Regions from separate parts of the Neorhizobium sp. T25_13 genome, predicted to be linked through region 2. Evidence: riboswitches for the same ligand, from Rfam matches in the RefSeq annotation. Region 2 holds a riboswitch; each other region holds the start of a gene.
What was found. A riboswitch is a leader RNA that binds a small molecule or an ion and turns the genes downstream of it on or off. The one in region 2 is predicted to bind cobalamin.
Positions count from the first base shown of each region.

Region 1: another riboswitch for cobalamin. It lies ahead of C5J22_RS22785 (CbtB-domain containing protein); the one in region 2 lies ahead of bluB (5,6-dimethylbenzimidazole synthase).
Region 3: another riboswitch for cobalamin. It lies ahead of C5J22_RS16275 (aromatic ring-hydroxylating dioxygenase subunit alpha); the one in region 2 lies ahead of bluB (5,6-dimethylbenzimidazole synthase).

Region 1 is NZ_PVBI01000010.1:175,145-178,413, forward strand. It holds gene cobW (cobalamin biosynthesis protein CobW) at 1-731, opposite strand, end outside; gene C5J22_RS22780 (DUF1636 domain-containing protein) at 728-1,138, opposite strand; cobalamin riboswitch at 1,245-1,485, opposite strand; cobalamin riboswitch at 1,545-1,774, shown strand; gene C5J22_RS22785 (CbtB-domain containing protein) at 1,811-1,987, shown strand; gene C5J22_RS22790 (CbtA family protein) at 2,001-2,762, shown strand; gene cobO (cob(I)yrinic acid a,c-diamide adenosyltransferase) at 2,759-3,269, shown strand, end outside.
Region 2 is NZ_PVBI01000014.1:69,681-72,949, reverse strand. It holds gene C5J22_RS25615 (hypothetical protein) at 1-519, shown strand, start outside; gene bluB (5,6-dimethylbenzimidazole synthase) at 520-1,206, opposite strand; cobalamin riboswitch at 1,286-1,470, opposite strand; gene C5J22_RS25605 (TolB family protein) at 1,498-2,328, opposite strand; gene C5J22_RS25600 (NAD+ synthase) at 2,344-3,269, opposite strand, start outside.
Region 3 is NZ_PVBI01000006.1:241,846-245,114, reverse strand. It holds gene C5J22_RS16280 (BA14K family protein) at 1-9, opposite strand, end outside; gene C5J22_RS16275 (aromatic ring-hydroxylating dioxygenase subunit alpha) at 118-1,362, opposite strand; cobalamin riboswitch at 1,462-1,696, opposite strand; gene C5J22_RS16270 (DUF6656 family protein) at 1,862-2,470, shown strand; gene C5J22_RS16265 (L-threonylcarbamoyladenylate synthase) at 2,504-3,269, shown strand, end outside.

The DNA.
Region 1 (3,269 bases), on a different contig from region 2:
TCGTGATGGGTCTTGCGGTTCTCGATATCGTCCTCGACGGCAAGGCCGAGGCCGATCAGCACGGCCGGATCGATGGCGCCGTTGGCGGCCGAGACGATCTTCACGGCACGTGGCAGATGCGCGGACACGCGATCCCTGGCGATCGCAAGGCCGGCGGCATCCAGAAGGTCGCTCTTGGTGAGCACGATCATGTCGGCGCAGGCCACCTGATCCTCGAACACTTCCTCGACCGGATCGTCATGGTCGATCGAGCCGTCCGCGTCGCGCTGCGCTTCCAGCGCCTCGTGGTCGTCGGCAACGCGGCCTTCGGCGAGCGCCAGTCCGTCGACCACGGCAATCACCGCGTCCACCGTCACTCGCGCCTTGACGTCAGGCCACTGGAAGGCCTGGACGAGGGGTTTTGGCAGCGCGAGGCCGGAGGTTTCGATGAGGATGTGATCGACGCGGGGTTCGATGGCCAGGATCCGGTCGATCGCCGGCACGAAATCGTCCGCCACGGTGCAGCAGATGCAGCCGTTGGCAAGCTCGATGATGTTGTCTTCCGGGCAGCTTTCGATGCCGCAGCCCTTCAGGACGTCTCCGTCGATGCCCACATCGCCGAATTCGTTGACGATGATCGCCAGCCGCTTGCCCTTCAAGTTTTCGATCAGGTTGCGGATCAGCGTGGTCTTGCCGGCGCCTAAGAACCCGGTAACGACGGTGCAGGGAACGCGGTCGAACGAAACGCTCATGATGGCATGTCCTCGTGGTGATGAAAGGGTGGAATACGGGCCGTCATGCCCTTGCCGCGCAGGCAGGTCGGGCGGCCGCGAAGGGGAAGGAAGCCGCGTTCGTCCTCGGCCAGCATCATCGCGCCGGTGACGATATCCTCGACATTGTCGAGCGACAGGTGGCCGAAGACATAGGACCAGCCGCTCTTGTGATTAAACGCAGCACTCGGACTTTTTTCGCAATTGGCAAGGCAGGTGACCGGCTTTACCGCGAGCGGCTTGCCGCTTGCTGCCTCGCGCAGCGCCGCGATCAGTGCGATGCCCGGCCGGATTTCGCCGTCGGACGCATTACGGCAATTGGTGCAGACGAAAATCGTCACATCTGCCGGGCCGGCGGTTGCCGGATCATCTGGTCGGTGGTCACTCATCGGTCAGCCGCGTTCCCGCCGGGGTCGAAAAATCGGGGCGCGGAGCAGAAGGTCGAAATCCCTCTGCGGTGATCGAGAAACTTCCTCCGGAGCACCCCGCCCGGTGAAGCAAAACTAATCGGACGGCAGGTCTCCTGGCTCGCGGGTCGTCGCCATTTGCCTGCCTTCCCAGGATACCGTTGGCCGGATTTCCCAGTGGCTTGACGGCCAAATGGCCGTTTTAGGCAATGGCTCGCCGCCTACAGTTGCGGGGGCAGCCGCGGCATTGATCCTGAAAAAGGGATCGCACCGCATTCTCTCTTAGCCCTCCCCGTTGCCGGAAAGGGACCATCTCTTTCCAAGTAAGCCCGGTCGCAGGCCCATGTCAATGCGTCGCAAAGGCGATTGCCGTGACGCCGAATTCGTCTATAGTGACCGAGCCTATGGTGCCCGAAAGGGTTTTAGAGGGAATGCGGTGCGACGGAATTCTGCCGTCCAACCCGCGGCTGCCCCCGCAACTGTAAGCGGAAAGTCTTCGACCAAAACGGCCGTCCGGCCGTCAAGCCACTGGGAAATCCGGCCAACGGTATCCTGGGAAGGCGGGAGAAGGCGTCCGATCCGCGAGCCAGGAGACCTGCCAGAGGCGGCAAAGAACGTGAACGGCCCTCGGGTGGAGGGCGAAAGGACGAGACCATGGTTACGAATTCTGCTGCAGCTGCAGTCAGCCTCTCCGCTTCGAAGATCATTCCCCTCAGCATGACGGCCCTGCTTGGCCTGTTCATCGTCGGCTTTGTCGGCTTCTCTCATCTGGAAGTCGTCCATAACGCCGCGCATGACACGCGCCACTCGCTCGCCTTCCCCTGCCACTGAGGAGTTCTCCCCAATGTCGTTGTTTCGCAACATCGTCTTCACGGCGGTGATCGCCGGGCTTTTGTCCGGATTGCTGCTGACCGTGATGCAGAGCTTCTCCACTGTGCCGCTGATCCTGCAGGCGGAAGTGTTCGAGAATGCCGCGCCCGAGGCCGGCCACAGCCATGATGCTGCACCTGCCGCAGGTGCCACGGCATCCGCCGCCGAGCATCACCACGGCGAGGAAGCCTGGGCTCCCGCCGATGGCTTCGAGCGTTTCATCTATACTGCTGCCGCAGACATGCTGTCGGCTATCGGTTTTGCCCTTGTCCTCGTTGCCGCCTCGGAAGCGTTCGGCGGCTTCAAGGGCTGGCGCGGTGGCCTGATGTTCGGCATTGCCGGCTTCCTCGCCGTCATCCTCGCGCCCGGCCTCGGCCTGCCGCCGGAACTGCCCGGCATGCCGGCTGCGGAACTCGGTCCGCGCCAGATCTGGTGGATCTCGACGGCGGCCTGCACGGCAATCGGTCTCGGCCTGCTCGCCTATACCCGCTCGGCCGTGTTCGCAGCGCTTGCGATCGTGCTCCTGATCGCCCCGCATCTGGTCGGCGCGCCGCTGCCGCCAAGCCATGAAACGGCGGTCCCGATGGATCTCCATGTCCGCTTCGTCAACGCCGTCTATGCCACCAACCTGGTGTTCTGGGCGGTGCTCGGCGCGCTGGCCGGGGTCGCCCGCGAAAAGTTCCGCGCTGGCGAGGAAGCTTCTGCCGGGTCTCCGGCGAAGCTTGTCTCCCGGTGAAGGAGATCGACGAGGCGTCCGTCGAGCGCCACCGCGCCAAGATGGCGAACCGCAAGGCGGTTCAGGATGCGGAAGTGGCCGAGAAGACCCAGGAAAAGGGTCTTCTCATCGTCCATACCGGGCCCGGCAAGGGCAAATCCACAGCTGCCTTCGGCCTGGCGCTGCGCATGCTCGGCAACAACCGCCGGGTCGGCGTCGTACAGTTCATCAAGGGCGCCTGGTCGACCGGGGAGCAGCCCGCGCTCGCCGTCTTCGGTGACCGCGTCGTCTGGCACACGATGGGCGAGGGTTTTACCTGGGAGACCCAGGACCTGAAGCGCGACGTCGCCGCGGCGGAAAAGGCCTGGGAAAAGGCACTCGAGCTGATGGCGGACGAGACGATCGGGCTCGTCATCCTCGACGAACTCAACATCGCGCTTCGTTATGACTATCTCGATCTGGACAAGATCGTCGCCGCGCTACAGGCACGGCGGCCGGATCTGCATGTGGTCGTCACCGGCCGCAACG
Region 2 (3,269 bases):
GAATACAATGCCGATATCCGGGAATTGCGGGTCGACATGCGCCGGGCCGGCTGCGGCAATGGCAGCGTCGTGGTTCTGGGTGGCCCGAATGCCGAGGTCTGCGGCCAGATGCGGGATGCGCTGGAAAGAATGGAACAGAGCCGCGACGCGCTGGCGGCGGAACGGAACAGTTCGCGGCAGATGATCCTGCCCTCGGAAGAGCGGAATGCCATCCTCGCCGCCATTCGCGAACAGCGCTGCATCCCCTCCTTCGAGCCGCTGCCGCCTGTTGTCGACGACCGCCGAAAGGTGCCGGGCATCGAACTTCCGAGAGAAGAGCAACCGTATTCCGGGATCACCAAGCTGCCGACCCGCCCGCAAAAGCCGCAGGCCGCGGTCCAGCCGCCGGTGCTCACGCCGCCGCCGGAGCGGCCATACGATCCAAACAAGAAGGTGCGCACCGTTGGGCCGGCTTTCCTGCCCGAAGCGGATATCGACCTCAGCAATCCGAAATCCGCAGGACCGCAGCCGCAGCAGTGATCAACGGTTATCCCAGCGATCCTGAAAGATCAGCTCCTCCAGGGCCAAGCGCTGGCGCCAGCCCTTGAGCGCCAATTCCGGCTCGGCGTAGAGGCGGTCGGTATAACCGAGGCACAGCCACGCGACGATCTCGACGCGATCGGGAATGCCCAGCAGCGCACGCACGTCCTCCTCGCGAAAAATGCTGACCCAGCCGACACCGACGCCCTCGGCCCTTGCCGCAAGCCACAAGTTCTGCACGGCGCAGACGGTCGAATAGACGTCCATGCGCGGATTGTGGGTTCGGCCGAGCACGACCGGGCCGGCACGGTCCGGATCGCAGGTGACGCAGATCGACAGCGGCGCCTTGACGATGCCTTCGAGCTTGAGGCTGCGATAAAGGTCGCGGCTCCGCTCCGGAAACATCTCCACGGCTTCGTCATTGGCGCGCGAAAAGGCGGCGCGAGCCGCCTCCCGCACCGAGGGATCGCGGATGAGGATGAAATTCCAGGGCTGCATGAAGCCGACCGAGGGTGCCGAATGCGCGGCGCCCAGCAGCCGCTTTACCAGGTCGTCCGGCAGTGGATCGGGCAGGAACTGGTCGCGCACGTCCCGGCGCGTCTCGATCGCCCTGTAGACGGCCGCACGCTCGGCCTTCGAAAATTCACCGGCAGGCAGCAAGGCATGCGCGAAAGGATCAGGCTGCATCGTTTGTCCCCAACAATGCCGTCGCTCCCTTGCCTTTCAGAAGCAAGGAGAGGTCCGAAACCTTTCCGCCGTCCGCGCGGGCTGGTCTATCTTGTCAGGCCGGTCTTCTGACTTGGCTTCGTCCGCCTCAACCGCCGCCTTCCCGGTTTCCCAGTGGCTTATCCTGCGGCCGAGCGTCCACCTCACAGCGTTGGGCACGTTCCGGCTCCACCCGGATTCCCGATTCTCCGGCTTGTCGCCGGCACCTGACAGGATCGGTTATGCCCTTACGCTATCCTCGGCGCAAGGCGCTCATGCGACTAGGAAATAGCGCACGTAGGCAAACTCATCGCCATCCGGCGACCAGTTCGGTGAATTCATCGTGCCCTGCCCGCCGAAGAGCTCGAACAGCGTTTCGACATTGCCGCCGTCCATGTCCATCAGCCTGACGCGGACGTTGAGATCGCGCGGGTGGTCGAAGACATCGGCGTCGTAGGAGATGAAGACGATCTTGTCACCCTTCGGTGACGGATGCGGAAACCAGTCGCCGTAACCCCCGCCGGTGATCCGCTCGGCCACGCCGCCGGCGGCCGGGACGCGCCAGATCTGCGTCAGCCCGGTGCGACTGGAATTGAAATAGATCCATTTTCCATCCGGCGAATAGTCCGGCCCGTCGTTGCGGCCCTCGCCGAACGTCAGCCGCGTCTCGTTGCCGCCCTCGCTGCCGATCGAATAGATATCGAACTCGTCGCCACGGATGCCGCAATAGGCGAAGCTCTTTCCGTCCGGCGACCAGCCATGCCAGTAGGACGGCAGGTTCCGGGTCACCAGCCGCGGCACGCCGCCGCCCGCGGGAAGAACATAGATCGCCGATTTGCCGAACTCTACCTTGTCGGAAATGGCGATCAGCGAACCCTCCGGCGAAATGCCGTGGTCGTTGTTGCATTGGCGGGCAAAGCCCGTATCGACCAGTTCAGGCCCGTCATCACCCGCCGGTGACAGACGATAGATCAGGCCCTCGCTGTTGAGCATCAAGTAGCGCCCGTCGGGCGACCAGTTGGGCGCCTCGAACAGGGCTTCCGTCTGCCAGACCACCCGCATCGTCCTCGTCCGGATATTGAAGATCTCGACCGAGCTGCGCAGGGCCATGATCCTCTCCTACCGATCGCGGAAACGGTTGGTGATCGGATAACGCCGATCGCGGCCGAAGTTCTTCTTGGTGATCTTGACGCCCGGCGCCGATTGGCGCCGCTTGTATTCGGCGAGATAGAGCAGGTGCTCGATCCGGTGAACGGTTGCGATGTCGTGGCCGCGGGCAACGATCTCCTCGGTCCCCATCTCCAGCTCGACCAGGCATTCGAGGATGTCGTCGAGCACCGGATAGGGCGGCAGCGAATCCTGATCGGTCTGGTTGGGTCTGAGTTCCGCGGACGGAGCCTTGGAGATGATGTTCTTCGGGATCACCTCGCCGCTCGGGCCGAGCGCCGTCGGCGGCAGGTGTTCGTTGCGCCAGGCGGCCAGCGCATAGACCTGCATCTTGTAGAGGTCCTTGATCGGGTTGAAGCCGCCATTCATGTCGCCGTAGAGGGTCGCGTAGCCGACCGACATTTCCGACTTGTTGCCTGTCGTCACCACCATCGAGCCGAACTTGTTGGAGATCGCCATCAGGATCGTGCCGCGCGCGCGGCTCTGGAGGTTCTCCTCGGTGATCCCCTCCTCGGTTCCTTCGAACAGCTCGGCCAGCGCCGACGAAAAACCGTCCACCGGCTCGGCGATCTGCACGATGTCGTAGCGGCAGCCGAGCGCCTTGGCGCAATCAGCCGCGTCCTTCAGCGAGTCCTCGGACGTATAGCGGTAGGGCAGCATCACCGTGCGCACCCTCTCCTCGCCCAGCGCATCGACGGCGATCGCCGCGCAGATGGCACTGTCGATGCCGCCGGACAGGCCGAGCACAACCGACTTGAAGCCGTTCTTGTTGACGTAGTCGCGGAAGCCCAGAAGGCAGGCGCGATAGTCCGCCTCCTCCTTTTCCGGAATGCGGGCCATCGGCCCGCGGGCGCAATGCCAGGTCTCGCCAATCCGTC
Region 3 (3,269 bases), on a different contig from region 2:
GGCGTTCATGCGGTGTGTTTCCTCATTCTGATTTTTAATCAGCAAACAACGCCAGACGCAGGTTTCGGTTCCTGAAGACGTGCCCGGCACCGATTAACGCCGATCACGAATTGGCGATCAGGCGACGATCGAAAGTTGCGCCTGGTCGCCCTGCAGCCGGTTGACCATGAAGTTCGAGTACCATTCGACGAACTGCATGACGCCGCCTTCGTGCAGTGGCGAATAGGGACCCGGCTCATAAGCGGGCGAGCGGATGCCGAAGGCGTTTTCCTCGACGATCCGGCGGTCCTGGTCGTTGGTCATGTTCCAGACGTGGGTCAGTTCCTCGAGATTGTAGTCGACGCCCTCGACCGCATCCTTGTGGACCAGCCATTTTGTGGTGACCGCCGTTTCCTCCGGCCCGAGCGGGGTGACGCGGAACGAGATCGCGTGGTCGCCGAGAATGTGGTTCCAGCTGCTCGGATAGTGGAAGAGCAGCATGGTGCCGATCGAGTTGATCGTTACGTCCTCGGAGAGTTTACGCTGCACGGCGTTGCGGCCGCTCATCGTATAACTCTCGGCATCTTCGATCAGCGGCATGCGCGCGACGCGGAACTGGCCGGTCTCGTCCATCCGGAATTCGCTCGGCAACCCGGCCTCCTCGCAACGCTGCCAATGGGCGGCGATGACCGGATCGTCCTTGGCACCCTGGACGCCCGTCGCGGTCGGCGATTCCGGATAGGTGCGGCAGAGCTCCGGGTGGTTGGCGGCGCAGTGGTAGCACTCGCGGTTGTTTTCCCAGACGAGCTTCCAATTGCCCTTCTCGATGATCGTCGACTGGTGCGCGACCTTGGCCTCCGAGAGGCGGTGCGGGGCCATATAGGGCTCGATCGCCGCGCGAACCGGCGCGAAATCCGGCGCCTCGTTGGCAAGGCAGATGAAGATAAAGCCCGCCACGCTTTCGCAATGGACCTTCTTCATGCTGAACTGGGTCTTGTCGAAGTCCTGGCCCATCTGGCGGCCGACCAGAAGCGAGCCGTCCAGTTCGTAGGTCCATTGATGGTAGGGACAGACGAGCCGGACCGCCGAGCCATGCTCCTTGGTGCAGACGCGGCTGCCGCGATGGCGGCAGGTATTGTGCAGCGCACGGATCCGGTTGTCGCGGCCGCGCACGACGACGACCGGATAATCGCCGATCTGCAAGGTGAAATAGGCTCCGGCCTTGGGCAGCTCGCAATCATGCCCGACGAACAGCCAGTCGCGATACCAGATCATTTCCAGATCGAGCTTGAAATAGGCGGGATCGGTATAGAAGGGCTGTTCGAGGCTGAAGCCTTCACGGCGGTTCTTAAGCTGCCGCAGGGCCTGATTGCGAATTTCCATATTATCTTCCTCGTCAATGTGGACAGCGGAAGGACATGGAAATGCCGGCCGGCCTCAAGCCCGCCCCAAACCCTGTCCCGAACGCCCGCCGCGTCCGGTCGTCATTTTTGATCCCAAGGCTGGTTTCCGGGCTCAGGAGCTTGTCCCGTTCAGGGGACCGGCTCGGCGCCTTCCCGGGCGGCCCTTGCGGCTCTTTCCCAGTGGCTCATGCCGTGCCTTATTGCTCCACCACCGTTGCGGGGGCAGCGCCGGATTAGGGTTTCTAAAGACCCCTGCCGGCTTCCCAATTCTCCGCCTTCCCTAGTCAGGCGGCACCTCAAGATCGAGGCGGATATAATCATCGGGCGGGCGTGTCGCATAGGCGACATTGCGACATCGGCAACCGCGTTGGCGACAGCGGCGAAACGGCCCAAAATGCGACACTCCAGCCCCGCGAAAGCGAAACCTGTCATTAAGGGATAAGCCATAAAATCCCGGCGTGAATGGGAGCGATGCCACCGTGCAGGCCAAGGGAAAGATCCGTTATTACAAAGCCCCTCCACCACCGGCGCCGGTGGTGGTGAAGAGCGCTTCCCATTCCGAATTCCTCCGGACGGGGCGCAGCTCCCGCTACCATCCGGTCTGGCTGCCGGAAGAGCGCCGCTATCTCACCCATAACGAAGTCGCCGAGCGCACGGGCAAAAGGCTCGAGGCAGCCGGGGAAACGAGCCACAACCGGATCAACTCCTTCCATCGCTCGATCAAGTTTCCGAAGATCATCTTCCACCACACGCTCGATGAACGCCCGCATCTCGGCTATTGCCATGTCACGGCGGCAAGGACGTTTCTTCCGCGCGGCGTCCCCGTGAGCTGGTCGTTCTATATCGCCAACTTCTTCTCCAAGATCGGCGAGGAAGAAACCTTTTTCGAACATATCAGCCCGGCCAATTCGCGCATGTATTTTGCCGTTGCGGTCGAACGCGAGGCGGGTCAGCCGCTGCAGATCAACCGCACGATCCGCAAGAACGGCCTTCTGTTCCAGACCAATGATCCGATGGAAGCCATCAAGAACGTCCTGATGCTCGGCACTTCCAACGAAATGCTCCGCGAGATCATCAAAAAGCTTTGAAGACGCCCGGGTCCGCGTTATTGACGGGCGGATATGACGGCTCAAATCATCGACATCACCCGGGATCATGACGGCGCGCTTCGTCAATCCTGCACCGTCCTTGCGGACGGCCTTCCCGTGGCGATCCCGACCGAGACGGTCTACGGACTTGCGGCCGACGCCACCAATCCCGCCGCCATCACCCGCATCTACGAGACCAAGGGCCGGCCGCGCTTCAACCCGCTGATCTGCCACATGTCGGATCTCGACATGGCCGAGCGTTATGCCGACTTCGATCCGATCTCGCGCAGGCTTGCCGAAGCCTTCTGGCCGGGGCCCCTCACCCTGATCCTTCCCCTGAAGCCCGAAAGCGGCATTCATGCGCTGGCGACGGCCGGGCTCGATACGGTCGGCATCCGGCTTCCCAAGGGCTTCGCTTCCGAGCTCATCCGCGCCTTCGGCAAGCCGCTCGCGGCCCCCAGCGCCAACACGTCCGGCAAGGTGAGCCCGACCAGCGCGCGCCACGTGGCCGACGACCTGGGCGAGAAGCTGGCGTTGATCATCGACGGCGGTGCGGCTCCTGTCGGTGTCGAATCGACCATCGTCCGCGTCGAGAACGGTGTGATCCGGCTGCTGAGGCCGGGCGGGGTAGCCGCCGAAGAGATCGAGACGGCAACCGGACTTGCAGTGATCCGGCCTGAGGGACCGGCGGCGATCATCGAGGCCCCCGGCATGCTGGCCTCTCATTATGCGCCGGGTGCAGCGGTGAGGCTCAATGCCGACCATGTCGAGGCCGGCGAGGCGTTGATCCGGCTGGGTT